DNA from 2 places in the Thermoanaerobacter sp. RKWS2 genome. Region 2 is predicted to be linked to the other one. Evidence: riboswitches for the same ligand, from Rfam matches in the RefSeq annotation. Region 2 holds a riboswitch; the other holds the start of a gene.

Region 1 (8,262 bases), 610 kb from region 2:
GTCACAATAGGGCCAAGCACATAAAAAGGAGCGTTGTGACAAAGTTGTTTTTGAAGTTTTACATTTGCTTCAATTTGGTCAATTGGCACATGCCCGGGTCCTTCTACCATAACTTGAACTCCTGCCTCTCGAGATTTCTTTACCAATTCGCCAAGGATTATAAGTTCTTGAATTTGTGCTGCGTCTGTAGCATCTTCAAGACAACCTGGACGCAGTCCATCTCCTAAGCTTAGAGTTATGTCATATTTTTTAGCAATATCAAGGAGTCTATCAAAATGTTTATACAAAGGATTTTCTTTGTTGTTATGGAGCATCCAAGCAATTGTAAAGGAGCCACCGCGGCTTACTATATCCATCACTCGGCCGTTGTCTTTAAGCTTTTTCAATGATTCAAATGTTAGACCACAGTGGACTGTAATAAAATCAACCCCGTCTTTTGCTTGTTCTTCTATAACTTCAAAAATAAATTCTTCAGGCATAGCTACAATGCTACCGTATTTGGATATAGATTCTACAGCTGCTTGATACATAGGGACAGTTCCTACAGGGACAGGGGAATTTTCAAGTATTTTTCTACGAGATTGGTTAATGTCGCCCCCTGTGCTTAAATCCATTACCGCATCTGCTCCAGCTTTTACAGCAACATTTAATTTTTCAATTTCTTTTTCAATTTCAGGGTATGCATCAGAGGTTCCTATATTGGCATTTACTTTTGTCGATAAACCCCTTCCTATGCCTTTGGGAATGAGGTTTTTGTGGTTGATGTTTGATGGTATTACTATTTCTCCTTTTTTAACTCCTTCTAAAATAAATTCTTCGTCTACTCCTTCATACTCTGCGACTATTTTCATCTCTTTTGTGACAATGCCTGAAAGGGCGTATTCCAATTGTGTCATAATAAAAACCTCCTTAAAAAATAAATAAACCATGGGGATTATAGCCATGGCAGATGACCACATCCCTACGCAGGTACTAACCTAACAGGTTCGATGGGTTAAAAGGCAACACCTTTTTCTCAGCCGGTTACGCCGGCACCCCATGTGGCAAATATTAAATTTTTATAATCGATAGGGTATAAATATTATACAATATTATTATACCACTAAAAAAAATCGGCGTATATTATAATTTAGAAAAAATTTAAGATATAAATTGCAATATTAAATGCAACACCTAATGAAAATCATGTAGATATAGGATTTGGAACAAATCATATATAACCTTAAGCCCATCTTAGTTAACAAATTGAGCGGAGGTCGTGATTTGTCAAGGGTTTAAGTCAGGCGAAGCCTGCCCCTTGACAAATCACGAGCGAGCTCTATACTTTATAAGGGATGGGCTTAACAGATTTTTGCCAGCTCTTCATAAAAGCATTCTTTAGGTGTTTTATAATTTAACAATTTTCGAGGAAGGTTATTAAGCCAGTTTTCTACTCTCTTTATCGTATCTATAGATAAATGTTTAATACTTTTACCTTTAGGGATGAAACGTCGTATAAGACCGTTATGTCGTTCATTTGTACCTCTTTCCCAAGATGAATATGGATGTGTATAATATACTTCTACGCCATATTCTAAAAGAGCACTTTCTAAATCACTAAACTCTGTACCATTATCAGATGTTATTGTTTTAAAGACCTTGCTTAAATTGTCACCAAACATATCTTTTAATTTTGATAGTGCATCTTTAACAGATTTACTGTCTTTTGTATCCAATAGTAATATTATTTCATGGCGAGTCTTACGCTCTATTAATGTTAAAAGCACCTTGTCATTAGACTTCTTGCCAATTAACGTATCTATTTCCCAATGCCCAAAAACTTCACGGCTTTCAACTTCTTTAGGCCTAAAATCAATACTTTTACCCATAATACGTTTATTTTTACGGTTTTGTTTCTTCCTTGGTTTTAAACGTAGTTTTAAAGGTAAATCAATGTTTTTAACTTTTAATAATCCTCTATCTATATAGTTGTACAGTGTTTTAGTACAAACAATGGTTTTATTATTCCAGCTTGGGTCTTTTTTACAATAGCCTACAACTGCATCTGGTGACCATTTTTCATTTAATATTTTATTTTCAGCATATTTCAAGAAATCTTCTGCTTTAGCTACTTTAAATTTAGCTCCGCAATTTGAACGATTTTTTTCGTAGATAGCTTGACCGGTTTCAGGAAAATAGCTTGTATAAGAAGATAAATCACTTCTAAGTTGTGTAGTAGTTCCACGTTTAATTTCACGGCTTATAGTGCTTGGAGATCGATTAAGTTTTTTAGCAATATACCGAATACTTCTTCCTTCTTTGAGTAATGCATAGATCTCTCCTCGTTCATAGCTACTTAAGTGTTTAAAAGAACGATTTTTTGTGGTATCATTATTATGAACCATAGTGAAAATCCTCCTTGTATGATGTTGAGTTGACACCTATATCATACACGATTTTCACTATGGTTTCTATTTTTTTATCTGTTGCATTTAATTATACAACTAACCAAAAAATTTAAGAAAGAGTACAAAAAAAGTTCTTGACTTTACAGTTTCAAAGTGATAACATAGATTACAACATGCAAAATTGAATATAATATTACACACAAACCTCTTATCAAGAGTGGTGGAGGGACTGGCCCGATGAAACCCGGCAACCGGCATTTATATGCGTCTGGTGCCAAATCCTGCAGGTTAGGGTGTCTAACCTGAGAGATGAGAGGAGTGGCGGATTATTAGGCCCTCTTCTCATTGAGAAGAGGGCCTAAAAATTTATTTGGAGGTGTGACATGAAAATAAAAATCGGATTATTAGGACTTGGAACAGTAGGAACAGGAGTATATAAATTGATAACTTCAAGAGGAGGTCATATAAGGGAGAGTACAGGGGTTTATCCTGAGATAAAGAAGATACTCGTGAAAAATCTCAATAAGCCAAGGAAAGTGAAGGTAGAAGGACTACTTACCCAAAATGCTGAAGAAATTTTGAAAGATAAAGAGATAAAAATAGTTATTGAAGCAATAGGAGGTATTTCTCCAGCTTACGAATATGTGAAGGAGGCTTTGGCTTCAGGGAAGCATGTAATCACTGCAAATAAAGAATTGATAGCTAAGCATGGAGAAGAATTAAATGAAATAGCAGAAAAGAATAGAGTATTTCTAAAATGTGAGGCAAGTGTAGGTGGGGCTATACCTATACTGCATCAAATTGATAGATTAAAAATTACAGATGAAATAGATTTTGTAGGCGGTATAATAAATGGCACTACTAATTATATTCTCACCAAAATGACTACTGAAGGTAGAAGTTATAAAGAAGCACTTAAAGAAGCCCAGCAATTAGGATATGCAGAAGCAAATCCCGATTATGACGTAAAAGGCTTTGATGCCCTTTATAAGCTTGCTATATTAATGAGGAAAGTGTTCAATATAAACGTGCCAGTAAATTCTATAACCAGAAAAGGAATAGACGAAATCACGACTCAAGATTTAAATTACATCAATAAGTGGGGATATAAAATAAAATTATTTGCCTGGGGCAAAAAAGTCAAAGATGGCATCTTTGCAGGAGTGGAACCAGTTTTAGTCGAAGAAAATAATATTTTGTCAAGGATAAACGACGTAAATAATGCTATCATACTTAGAGGGGATAGTTTTGGTGAATATGTTTTTGTAGGAAAAGGTGCTGGAGAACTTCCTACAGGGGATGCTGTAGTGGCAGATTTAATTGATATATTGTTAAACTATGATATCAAAGATAATAAGAGGATAAACTTTCTTCCAATTCGTCAGGGAAGTTTTACAGATACTTTTTATATAAGGCTTGAAACTCATAAAGAAAATATTTTAGGTTTGAAAAAAGTTTTAAAGTTTTTAAAAGAACAAAAAGTATCAATTGTGGAATCTTCCTATGAAAACGGCACATTTACAGCTATTGTTAAAATGAAGAAAAGTGTTGAGACATTTACAGAAAAATTAGAAAAAATAACCGAGATAAAAACTATTTTTAAAGTTTTGCAAGAGGATATAACAGAAGAAGTAAGTAAATTTGAGGATTTTGTAGAAGTGATTTAAAAAATTTTGTGAAAGGAGTTAAAAGTATGTCTAAAAAATATGGTTTTTCAACTTTGGCAATTCATGAAGGGTGGGAGCCTGACCCAACTACGGGAGCTGTAGCCCTTCCTATATATCAAACTTCTTCCTTTGCTTTTAAAAGTACACAACATGCTGCAGACCTCTTTGCCTTAAAAGAAGAAGGGTATATATATACTCGAATGATGAACCCCACAGTTGACGTTTTTGAAAAGAGAATAGCTGCATTAGAAGGTGGGGTAGGTGCCCTTGCTGTATCTTCAGGTCAAGCAGCTATAACGCTGGCAGTTACTAATATCGCAGGAGTAGGAGACGAGATTGTATCTTCTACCAATCTTTATGGAGGGACTTATAATCTTTTTGCGACTACTTTGAAAAAGTTTGGTATAAATTTTAAGTTTGTGGACCCCAGCAATCCTGAAAACTTTAAAAGTCAAATAACAGATAACACAAAAGCTTTGTACGTTGAGACTATTGGCAATCCAAAGATTGACGTGGCTGACATTGAAAAAATAGCAGAAATTGCCCACACTGCAGGAATTCCTCTCATTGTAGATAATACTTTTGCAACTCCTTACCTTGCACGGCCTATCGAGTTTGGGGCTGATATAGTGGTACATTCGGCGACTAAATTTATAGGTGGACATGGGACTTCTATAGGTGGAGTTATAGTAGATTCTGGAAAATTTAATTGGGACAATGGAAAGTTTCCAGAACTTACAGAACCAGATCCAAGTTATCATGGTATAAGGTATGTAAAAGATGTAGGCGAAGCAGCTTATATTGTAAAAGCGAGGGTGCAGCTTTTAAGGGATTTGGGTACTGCTTTGAGTCCATTTAATGCATTTTTATTCGCACAAGGATTAGAGACTCTATCTCTTAGGATGGAAAGGCACAGTCAAAATGCTTTAAAAGTTGCAGAGTTTTTAGCTTCTCATCCCTACGTTTCGTGGGTGAATTATCCAGGACTTAAATCAAGTCCCTATTATGCTTTGGCACAAAAGTATTTGCCAAGAGGGCAAGGAGGAGTTTTGACTTTTGGCATAAAAGGCGGATTAAAAGCAGGCATTAAGTTTATAGAGAGTTTAAAATTATTTACTCATCTTGCTAATATAGGGGATGCAAAGTCTTTGGTTATACATCCAGCCAGCACGACCCATCAGCAGTTATCAAAAGAAGAACAGTTAGCTTCTGGTGTTACGGAGGATATGATAAGACTTTCTGTAGGGCTGGAAGACATAGAAGATATATTAGAAGACCTTGATAATGCCCTTTATGCATCGCAAGAATAGATAAGGAAAGGTTGATGTAAATGATAGTTGAGGAAAAAAAGGTTACACTAAAAGGGAAAAATATATTCACTACAGAAAGTGGATATAGCTTTGATGAACTTACTATTGTTTATGAAACTTATGGAAAATTAAATAAAGAAAAAAATAACGTGATACTTGTGGAACACGCTTTAAGTGGCAGTGCCCATGCAGCAGGTATGCATCCTGGGAAAAATAACGTGGGCTGGTGGGACCCTTTAATTGGTCCGGGCAAGTATATTGATACAGATAAGTATTTTGTCATATGCTCTAACTTTCTTGGCAGTTGTTATGGAACGACAGGCCCTTCTTCTATAGACCCTAAAACAGGAAAACCTTACGGTTTAAGGTTTCCAAAAATTAATATAAGAGACATGGTGAGAGTGCAGAAACTTCTTCTAGATTATCTTGGCATAGACCGGATAAAAGTCGCTATTGGAGGGTCTATGGGAGGAATGCAGGCTTTAGAGTTGGCAGTGACATACCCGGATTTAGTGGATAAATCTATTGTCATAGCTGCTGATTATAAGCTTACTCCTCTTAATATTGCGTATAATCATGTAGGAATACAATGCATACTAAATGACCCACATTTTTACGGCGGTGATTACTATGATAAGCCCCATAAACCTGATAAAGGATTGAGCACTGCCAGAATGCTGGGAATGATAACCTACAAAAGTGGTGATTTATTTGACTATAGATTTGATAGGTTAAGAGATGAAAACAATTTTGAAGTGGAAAATTACCTCAACTATCATGGTTTGTCTTTTATAAACAGGTTTGATGCAAATTCATATTTATATATTTTATGGGCTATGAATGAACATGACATTACGAAGCCTTATGGTTCTTTGAAGATGGCACTTAAAAGGATTAAAGCGGAAATACTCATGATAGGGATAGATACAGATATGATTTTTCCTTCTAAGTACATGAGGGATTTCATTAAAAAACTTAATGCTTCAGGAGGGTGTGGCAAATTTGAAGAAATATCTTCAATGCAAGGTCATGACTCTTTTTTGGTGGATATAGATAAGATTGGACCTATTATTTCGGATTTTATAGAAGAAACATACAATAAAGAAATGGTTTGTGTATAATTGTAAAAGAACAGTCCCTTTTAAAAGGGGTTGTTCTTTTTTATGCTTTATTAATGTTATAATTAAAATATATCGTAATTTTATAAAGAGGTGATTTTAATGTCAAAAAAAGAAATAAAACTTGGCTTTATAGGGCTTGGCTTTATTGGGACAATCCATTCTATAGCTTGTTTTTCAATGCCTTTAATATTTAAAAACCTTCCTTTTGAAGTGAAACTTGGACCTGTGTACAAGAATAACATAGAAGATATACCACATTTTTTTGAAAAAGGTGTAAAAAGTATTGAAGAAATGTTGGAAGAGGGCGGCCTTGATGCTGTCGACATATGTACCCCTAATTACCTTCATTATGAACAGGCGATGAAAGTGATAGAAAAAGGCATTCCATTATATCTTGAGAAGCCAATAGGAGTTAACGGCAAAGAAGCCTATGAAATAATGGAAAAGGCAAAAGAAAAAGGATAATACATCAAACAGCTTTAATGTATAGGTTTATGCCCGCTGTAAACCAGGCAAGAGACATGATAAAAAATGGAGAGATAGGTGAAATTTTAAATTTTAAGGCGTTGATGCTTCATTCGGGCTATATGGACCCTAAAAGGCCTATGTCCTGGAAAATGAAAAAAGCTACTTCTGGTGGTGGAGCAATAGTTGACATGGGGATACACCTTGTGGATGCAGTAAGATTTATGATGGGAGAAATAAAGTCTTTAAGATCAAATTCGAAGACATATTTTAAAAAAAGGCCTGTATCCAAAGGCTCTGAAATTTATGAAGAAGTGGATGTAGATGACTGGACAAATGTAGAAATAGAAATGAAAAATGGAGGATGGGGAAGTATCGAAGCCTCAAGGATATCTGCCGACCTTGAGGAGGAGACTCGATTTGAAATATACGGTACAAAGGGCTCAATAAAAATATCTACAAAACATCCTCGTTATGCTGTATTATATAAAAAGCAAGATAATATCCAAATAATTGGCGATTACGATAAAAAAAGCAAATTTAGCGAGTATGTGGAGTCAATATATCCTACAGAAAAGTATTCTCTTGGATGGATGGTAGATTTACACATGGCAAGCCTTATAAATTTTTTTACAAATATAGTAGAGGATAAAATTGTATTTAGTGAGACACCCACTTTTGAGGAAGCCTACAAAGACCAGGTTATTTTGGATAAAATATTATTATCAGCTGAAAATAATGGGAAAGTTATTAGTAATCTAAAAGATTAGTTGTCAGTATATTATTCAATCAATAAGATAGGGGTAGTAATAAGATGAAAATTACAGTAAAAAAAGAGTTTTTGAAGAGAATGGAGCAATTACTTAAAGAAGAGTATGAAGATTTTTTAAAGGAATACGACAAAAAGCCTCAAAAAGGCTTAAGAGTGAATACATTAAAAATCGGTGTAGAAGAGTTTAAAAAAATTGTTCCTTTTGAGATAACCCCAATTCCTTGGTGCCCAACTGGGTTTTATTATGATAAAGAAGAAAAGGCGGGCAACCATTTGTACCATATTTTAGGACTTTACTATATTCAAGAGCCGACAGCGATGGCAGTTGTGGAGGTGTTAGACCCTAAACCAGGGGAAAAGATTCTCGATGTAAGTGCAGCGCCCGGTGGTAAGACTACACACATAGCTACGAAAATTGGCGATGAAGGAATAATTGTTGCTAATGAAATAGATAAAAAAAGAATAAAAGCACTGGTGGAAAATGTAGAGAGAATGGGAATAAGAAATATTGTCATAACAAATGAAACTCCTGAAAAGTTG
Region 2 (8,262 bases):
CCCATTTGAGTATCTACTGGAGTACCAGCGATAACCCCAATAATTTTATGAGATTGTGACAATAAGATCGCCTCCTGTTTAGAAAGCAGGTACTACGGCACCTTTATAATTGTCCTCGATAAATTTTTTAACTTCTGGAGAATTTAAGGCTTCGGCTAACTTCTTAAGTTCAGGCCTTGATTCATCACCTTTGCGAACTACCAGTACATTGACATAAGGGGAATTTGCTGATTCGATAAAGAGAGCATCCTTAGTGGGTACAAGTCCAGCTTCCAACGCATAGTTGGTATTTATTACTGCTGCGTCTACATCTGATAATACTCTTGGCAGAGTAGCTGCTTCCAACTCGGAAATCTTAATTTTTTTAGGATTTTCGACAATGTCATTTACTGTTGCTTTAATACCTGCATCTGGTTTTAATTTTATTATTCCAGCTGATTGCAGCAGTAGCAAAGCTCTTCCGCCATTGGTAGCATCATTTGGTATGGCAATAGTAGCACCTTCTTTTAATTCACTGAGATTTTTAATTTTTTGTGAGTATATTCCCATAGGTTCGATATGAACTTTAGCAATGTATGTTAAATTGAGATTATGTTCCTTTGAAAAGTCTTCAAGATAAGGAATATGCTGAAAGTAATTAGCATCTAATTCTTTTTCAGCAAGTTTTAGATTAGGTTGCACATAATCTGTAAACTCTACAATTTCTAAATTAATTCCCTCTTTCGCAAGTATAGGTTTTACGACGTTTAAAATTTGGGCGTGGGGCACTGGAGTAGCTCCTACTTTGATGGTTATCTTTGATGTGTCCTGTGTTTGGGATTGGGATGTTTGTTTTGCTCCACATCCTGAGATAAAAAGTGTTATAAGACTAAATAGTAAAACTACGGTTAAAATTTTTTTCACTTTAATTTCCTCCTTTTTAAATATAATTTACCGGTTCCTTGACAGATGTTTTACTAATATATCTCCTAGAAATTGAATTAGTTGTACCATAGCTACCAAAATTGCTACGGTATAAAGCATAATGTCGAGCATAAATCGCTGATATCCATATCTTACTGCTAAATCTCCTAGCCCACCACCTCCTATAACACCTGCCATTGCAGAATATCCTACTAAATTTATAGTAGTTATAGTAACCCCTGCTGCTATGGAAGGTAGAGCCTCAGGGATTAACACCTTAGTTATAATTTGAAAAGGCGAAGCTCCCATAGACTGGGCTGCTTCAATGACACCGCGGTCTACCTCTCTCAATGCTGTTTCGGTAAGCCTTCCCATAAAAGGGATAGCTGCTACAGAAAGTGGAACAATAGCAGCAGTGGTTCCTATAGCTTTTCCTACAAGCAACCGGGTGAAAGGTATAAGTACAATTAAAAGTATTACAAAGGGTACAGAACGGAAAATATTTACAATAGTACCTAGTATTTTGTTTAAAGGTTCGTTATGCAGTATCTGATCTTTGTCAGTTACCATTAACAGCACACCAAGTGGTACACCAAAAATTGTTGCTATGAGCGTTGATACCACTACCATGTATATAGTTTGCCACGTTCCGACCAGCAATAAGTTTATAGTTTCAGACATTTTCAATCACCTCCACGTCGAGTCCCAAATCTTTTAGATATTTTAAAGCAGCGTCTGTTTCACCGTTTTTGCCTCTTAGCTCAACTATAAGAGTACCGTAGGGCATACCCTGGATGTGGTCAATGTTTCCATAGAGAATATTGGTGTCAACATCAAATTTTCTTATAATGCTTGATATGACAGGTTCTGTTGTAATTTCGCCGAAAAAGGCAATTTTAATAATTTTGCCTTCCAAGTGTTCGTGGGACAAGTTTTCAATCCTATCTTTTAATTCCTTAGGTATTTCTGATAAAGTTACAGATTTTAAAAAATTTCGTGCGGTTTCTGTTTGAGGTTTTTTAAATACTTCAATAAGAGGTCCCTGTTCTACCACACGACTTTTTTCAATAACTGCTACTTTATTGCAAATTTGTTTAATGACATTCATTTCATGAGTTATGAGAACTATGGTGATTCCCAGCTCCCTATTTATATCTTTTAAAAGATTTAAAATAGAAAGAGTTGTTTCTGGATCCAGCGCTGAAGTAGGTTCGTCACAAAGAAGAACTTTCGGATCATTAGCCAGGGCTCGTGCTATGCCTACCCGCTGTTTTTGACCGCCTGAAAGCTGAGAAGGATAGTTGTCGGCCTTGTCGGAAAGCCCCACGAGCTCTAAAAGATTTTCTACTTTTTTATCGATTGTCCTTTTGTCCAGCCCGGCAATCTCCAAAGGAAAAGCCACATTGCCTCTGACAGTTCTGGATGATAACAGATTAAAATGCTGGAATATCATGCCTATTTTTTTTCGCATTTCTTTTAATTCAGAGGGAGAAAGCCGAGTCATTTCAACACCATCTATCTCAATTGAACCGGAAGTTGGCTTTTCGAGCATATTTATGCAGCGCAGGAGAGTACTCTTTCCAGCACCGCTCAGACCTATAATTCCAAAAATATCGCCTTTTTCTATGTTGAGGTTGACGTCTTCCAAAGCCCTAACATTTCCTGAAGCTGAATGATAAACTTTTGTAAGATTTCTAATATAGATCAAAGAAAAGCCTCCTTTCCCAAAATAAAAATAAAAAATCCTCTTCTGACAGTACGAAGAGGTTTTTAAATCCTCTTATCTGCCAGAACTCAACGTTCTGCAGGAATTAGCACCGTGCAGCCGCATGTTTAAAACTTTCGGCCACCGGTTGCCGGGTTTCATCGGGCCAGTCCCTCCACCTGCTCTCGATAAGAGTTTTTATTTTATTATTCACTTCAGCAATTTAATTAGATAATAACATCAACATAAACTTTTGTCAATAGGCTAAAAAGCAATTTGTCAATAGCCAGCGAAAATGTCATTGTTATCGCAATAATTAATCCAAAAGTGTCTACAATAATATACTAACACCAGTTATGCAAGCCTATGAAATGTTAAATAAACTTAGTGAAAAGCACACTGAACTTTTTAAAAAGGATCACTTTTCTTCTGATTTTTGTGCTATAATAAATTAAAAATTTCTTTGGAGGGTTTTGGTCATGTTAAAAAGTAATAGAATTGAACTTGTTCCATTTGAGAGCAAATATTTTGAAAAATTTGTAGAGTTTCGGAATAGTGATGATAGTAGAAATTTAACGATGCCGGGTATACCATATCCTGTTACAGTAGAAACTGTTGCAGAAAGGTGGAAAACAAAAAAAGATCCAAAAGAAAATGGAGAATTCGCTATAATACTTAGGAGCACAGGTGAATATATAGGAAATGTTTCATATAATAATGTCGACTGGAAAAATAGAAACTGTGAGATTGCAATAATGATTGGGGAAGAAAAACACAGAAATAAAGGCTATGGTACGGAAGCTTTAAATTTACTACTGGATTTTATTTTTAATGAATTAAATTTACATCGAGTAGAGTTAAGGGTTTATGATTTTAATGAAAGGGCAATAAAGAGTTATGAAAAATGTGGTTTTAAAAAAGAAGGGCTATTGAGAGAAGTAGTATATAAGCACGGTAAGTACATAAATGAATATGTAATGGGAATTTTAAAAGAGGAGTTTATTAATAGAAACAATTATTACCAGGAAAATAATAACAATAATAAGTGAACAAGGAGGATAATTATGAGAGCTTTTATTGGAATTGATATAGGCGAAAAAGCTATAGAGCAGATAGTGAGATTTCAGGAAACATTGAAAAATTATACTGTAAAAGGGAGATGGACTTATAAAGATAATTTCCACATCACATTAAAATTCTTAGGAGAAATAGAAGTAGAGGCTATTTCTAAAATAGAAGAAGCGGCAAAAGTTGCAGTAAAAGGCATCAGCCCTTTTTACATACGACTTTCAGAAGTAGGATTTTTTAAAGGTGATAAGGAGATGAGAGTTTTGTGGATAGGAACAGAAGAAAGTGAATTTCTAAATAAATTGCATCACAATATAGATAAAGAATTATATAAAATAGGATTTGCAAAAGATGAAAGAAAATTTACTTCCCACATTACTATTGCCAGAGACATACGTTTAAGCATTGACATAGAAGAAGTAAATAATCTTTTTGAAAAACAAGAGAAAGAGGCTATTTTAGTAGATACAATTTTTTTGTATGAGAGCGTTATACAAGAAAATAGAAGAAAATATATTCCTATATTTAGTGTGCCTTTAAAATAAGAAGTAAGATGCCTAAAAAGCATCTTACTCTGGATTTACATAAAGGGTCTTTTGGTTTGTATATATTACAAAACCTGGTTTTGCGCCAGAAGGTTTTTTTACGTATTTTTTTAAGGTATAATCAACAGGTACATTTGAAGAATTTTTCGCTTTGCTATATTTGGCGGCTAATTTTGCAGCTTCAATAAGAGTTGTTTCAGGCACAGATTTGTTATTTGTCTTTATTATGACGTGGGACCCTGGTATGTCTTTTGTGTGAAGCCATATATCGTTAGGATTTGCGAATTTTAACGTTAGATAATCGTTTTGAGTGTTGTTTTTCCCTATATATATGTCGAAACCGTCTGAAGATACTACATGCAATGGTTGAGAAAGAGTTTGCCGTGATATTTTTTTCTTTTGCTGCTTATGTATATACCCTTGTTCAGACAGTTCATTTTTTATTTCCTCTATTTCTGATGGTAATGTACAATTTTCCAAGTTCACTAGTTGACCTTCTAAATAAGTTATTTCCTCAAGAGTATCGGATATTTGTTTTTCTATTATTTTATTGGCATTTTTTAACTTGCTGTATTTTTTAAAGTATCTTTGGGCATTTTCTGAAGGGGAATATTTTTTGTCAATGGGTATTTCAATTTCTTCGCCAGTGTAATAGTTCATGGTTTTGAAGCTTTCCATTCCTTTTTTTAGAAGGTGCATATTTGCTGTTATAAGTTCGCCGTAAAGTCTAAAAGTGTCAGCATTTTTTGCTTCGTTTAATTCTTGTTGAAGTTTATCTAATTTGTTATAAAGTTTTTCTAAATTGTTGTTGATGATTTTTCTTAAATCCGAGGACCTTGCTTGCAAATTTACTATATTTGCTTTTTCACTGAAAAATTTACAAGCAGCTTGGTTCACTGTAGGGAAAAAAGTTTTTGTAATATATTGAGATAAATCAATACAAGAAAAGTCAATTACTTCATTTTCCTGAAAAGCAATGCAAGGTTTTAAATTTAAGCTTAAAACATCTTCATATATTTTTTATGTTTTGATATAGATTTTCAATTTGCTCATCTTCTATTGATTCTACAAATCTGTCAGATACATTACATCTAAAAGCAACTTCTCTTGCTAAAGTGGGGCTAAATCCTTGTAGAATATCTATTAAGGCTTTTTCAATTTTTTTGATTTGTAGTTGTTAACAGCTTCTTTAAAAGAAGGTAACGAAAGATTATTTATATTTAACTTTTCTTGCAGTGGTGGGCAGACATATTGCCTCCCAGGTAGTACTTCTCTTACTTTACTCATATCGGAATATACTCTTTTTATGCTATCTATTATCGTTTGAGTAGCTTTGTCAATTAATATGATATTGCTGTGTTTTCCCATTATTTCAATAATTAGAGTTTTAATTGTTTGATTTTCTAATTCATCTTTTGTTTCTATATCGATTTTTACTATTCTGTCAAATTCTACTTGTTTTATATCTATTATCCTGCCGCTTTGAAGAAATTTTCTCAAAAGCATGCAAAACATTGGAGGCTCAGCAGGATTTTCTTTATTTTCTTCTGTAAGATATATTCTTGGATAATTTGCATTAGCAGACAATAGCAGTTTATAGTTTTTACCTTTATTTCGTATTATAAAGATTAATTCTTCTTTTACAGGTTGATATATTTTATCAATTCTTCCACCAATAATTTCTTCTTTTAATTCTTTTGTTATTGCATGTAAAGTTATACCGTCCAAAGCCATAGTTATAACCTCCAGATTTTATTGTATATAAAAAGTATACCATGAAATCGAAGGGTTTAATAGTGAAAAATTGATTGTGTTGATTTTAGTTGTAACATTTGTTACAATAAAACAAGATGTAAAAATAGGAATTAAAGTTTAATTGCCATAAGTAGAAAATTGAAAAGCAAGAGAAAGAAAGATAGAGGAGGTCAAAACAGTTGAAATTAATAGTAAAAAATGATGTAATTTCAATTAGGTGATGACAAATGTTATTAACTATAAAAAAGTTAAAGAGCTATATGATATAAGCAGAATTACATTAATAAACTGGGAAAAAGAAGGATTAATAACCCCAGTTAGAACACCAAAAGGAAGAAGAAGGTACAAAAAAGAAGATATAGAGAAGTTATTAGGCATGCTGGAAGAAAAACCAAAACCCAAAGTAGTTTTGTATGCAAGAGTGTCCACAAAGAAACAAGAAGAATATCTTAAGAATCAAATTAGAAGGCTTGAAGAGTATGCTAATTCTCAAGGATGGCAGTATGAAGTTATATCCGAAATAGCAAGTGGAGTAAATGAAAACAGGAGAGGATTGTTAAAGCTTTTGAACAAGATAAAAAGAGGAGAGGTTGAAAAAGTTGTAATAGAATATCCTGATAGACTTGCAAGATTTGGCTTTGAATATCTCAAATTTTTCATGGAAAGCTTTGGGGTAGAACTAACAATTTTAAATGATAAAGAAAATGAAGAATACGCAAATAAAGAGTTGGCAGAAGACTTAATAGCAATAGTCCTCATTTGCAGCAAGAATTTATGGACAAAGGAGCAAAGAGCATGATAGTAATACAGGCTAAACTCATTTTTTTAAATCAACAAGACAAACAAATAGTATTAGACTTAATGAGAAGATGGTCGTCCTGCATGAGATTTGCATATAAAAGGCTTCTAGAAGGTTATGATAGAAAAACATTAAAAAGGGACCTTCCGAAAACTTTCAATTTAAACTCAAGGTATGTAGATGATGCAATAATGAAAGCAAGAAGCACATTAGAATCTGCTAGAGAATTAGGCGAAAATCCAAAGAAAGTCATTTTTGGAGGAAGAGACTTGTTTGGAAAACTTCAAAAGCGCCATATAAATGGGAAAGAATATCAAAAGCTAAAAACAAAGTGGCAAGAAAGAAGAAAAGGGAATCTCTATTCAAGAGGAGATAAAAGCAAAAAAGGAAATCTCAACACAAGAATAGAAATAAAAGAAAATGGCACTTTCTTAAGGATAAATGTAGGGGAAAGAAAATACTTATACGCCAGAATAGAAGCAGGCTACAAAAAGAATAAGAGCAGAGGAGAACTTCTACAGGAAATTGCCCAATCAAACATACCCTACTCTGTAGAATTAAAACTTAAAAACGGCAGTATATACGCCTATTTTGCTATTGAAGAAGAATATCCAAAAATAAAAATAACAAAAGGAAAAGGAGTCATAGGAATAGATTTAAATGCATATCCAGACAACATATCATGGGCAGAGACAGATGAAAAAGGTAATCTAATAAGCTATGGCAGTATACCAATGCCAGAGCTTGCAAGTGGCAGTAAGGACAAAAGAGAATATTTCAGATGGCAATATGCTCATGAGATAGTAAAAATAGCAAAAGAGAAAGGAAAAGCAATAATAATTGAAGAATTAGAAATAAAAGAAAAAGGTAAAAGAGGAGATTTTTCAGGGAGAAAATCAAGAAGGATAAGACATAACTTTAGCTACAAATCACTTCTTTCAAAAATAAAAACACTAGCAAAAAGAGAAGGGATAGAAGTAATAGAGGTAGACCCTTCTTACACATCAATAATAGGAATGTTAAAATATGCACCGCAATACATGATAACGAAAGATATAGCAGCAGCCTATGTAATAGCAAGAAGAGGGTTGGGACTGCAAGAAAAGATACCAGATAATTATATAAAGTTTCTCAACGCATTGACTGTAGATGAATTAGAAGAATTAAAAGAGCATGTAAAGAAAACAGTTAGAAACAAGCATTTAAAGAAAAAACATTTAAGAGAAATAAACAAAGTAATAAAATTTATACAAAGCCTTGAGAGTGAGTCAGGAAAGGTACTAAAACCTCTGGATGGAACAAGTTTTAGTACCTATAATTTCTGGCAAGTTCTCAAGGTAGCGGTGGTAACGCCACTCTCCCCTGAGAAAGTGCCAAGAGACTTCTCTACCCTGAAGGAATTACTAATTCAGGGCAAGTGGAGAGACCCGTAAGGCGCGAGTTCCTGCTTCTTGGGGCAGGGGCTATGGTTTTCCCAAATACCGCCT

The links. Region 2 has a riboswitch for S-adenosylmethionine ahead of OEI98_RS08635 (methionine ABC transporter ATP-binding protein). Riboswitches for the same ligand answer to the same signal wherever they lie in the genome.
Region 1: linked by a shared signal. The riboswitch ahead of OEI98_RS11755 (homoserine dehydrogenase) and the one ahead of OEI98_RS08635 (methionine ABC transporter ATP-binding protein) in region 2 are both predicted to bind S-adenosylmethionine.

The regions. Positions count from the first base shown of each region.
Region 1 covers NZ_CP110888.1:2,229,506-2,237,767, reverse strand. Annotated here, with positions in the region: gene thiC (phosphomethylpyrimidine synthase ThiC) at 1-896, opposite strand, end outside; TPP riboswitch at 942-1,049, opposite strand; gene OEI98_RS11760 (IS30 family transposase) at 1,341-2,384, opposite strand; SAM riboswitch class I at 2,593-2,703, shown strand; gene OEI98_RS11755 (homoserine dehydrogenase) at 2,771-4,054, shown strand; gene OEI98_RS11750 (homocysteine synthase) at 4,081-5,364, shown strand; gene metX (homoserine O-acetyltransferase MetX) at 5,385-6,485, shown strand; partial or broken gene OEI98_RS11740 (Gfo/Idh/MocA family protein) at 6,585-7,720, shown strand; partial or broken gene OEI98_RS11735 (RsmB/NOP family class I SAM-dependent RNA methyltransferase) at 7,765-8,262, shown strand, end outside.
Region 2 covers NZ_CP110888.1:1,617,405-1,625,666, reverse strand. Annotated here, with positions in the region: partial or broken gene OEI98_RS08650 (Asp/Glu racemase) at 1-62, opposite strand, end outside; gene OEI98_RS08645 (MetQ/NlpA family ABC transporter substrate-binding protein) at 79-903, opposite strand; gene OEI98_RS08640 (methionine ABC transporter permease) at 931-1,584, opposite strand; gene OEI98_RS08635 (methionine ABC transporter ATP-binding protein) at 1,577-2,611, opposite strand; SAM riboswitch class I at 2,681-2,803, opposite strand; gene OEI98_RS08630 (GNAT family N-acetyltransferase) at 3,088-3,657, shown strand; gene thpR (RNA 2',3'-cyclic phosphodiesterase) at 3,673-4,221, shown strand; gene OEI98_RS15315 (NFACT RNA binding domain-containing protein) at 4,246-4,584, opposite strand; partial or broken gene OEI98_RS15080 (Rqc2 family fibronectin-binding protein) at 4,615-5,955, opposite strand; partial or broken gene OEI98_RS08610 (IS607 family transposase) at 6,197-6,791, shown strand; gene OEI98_RS08605 (IS200/IS605 family accessory protein TnpB-related protein) at 6,772-8,208, shown strand.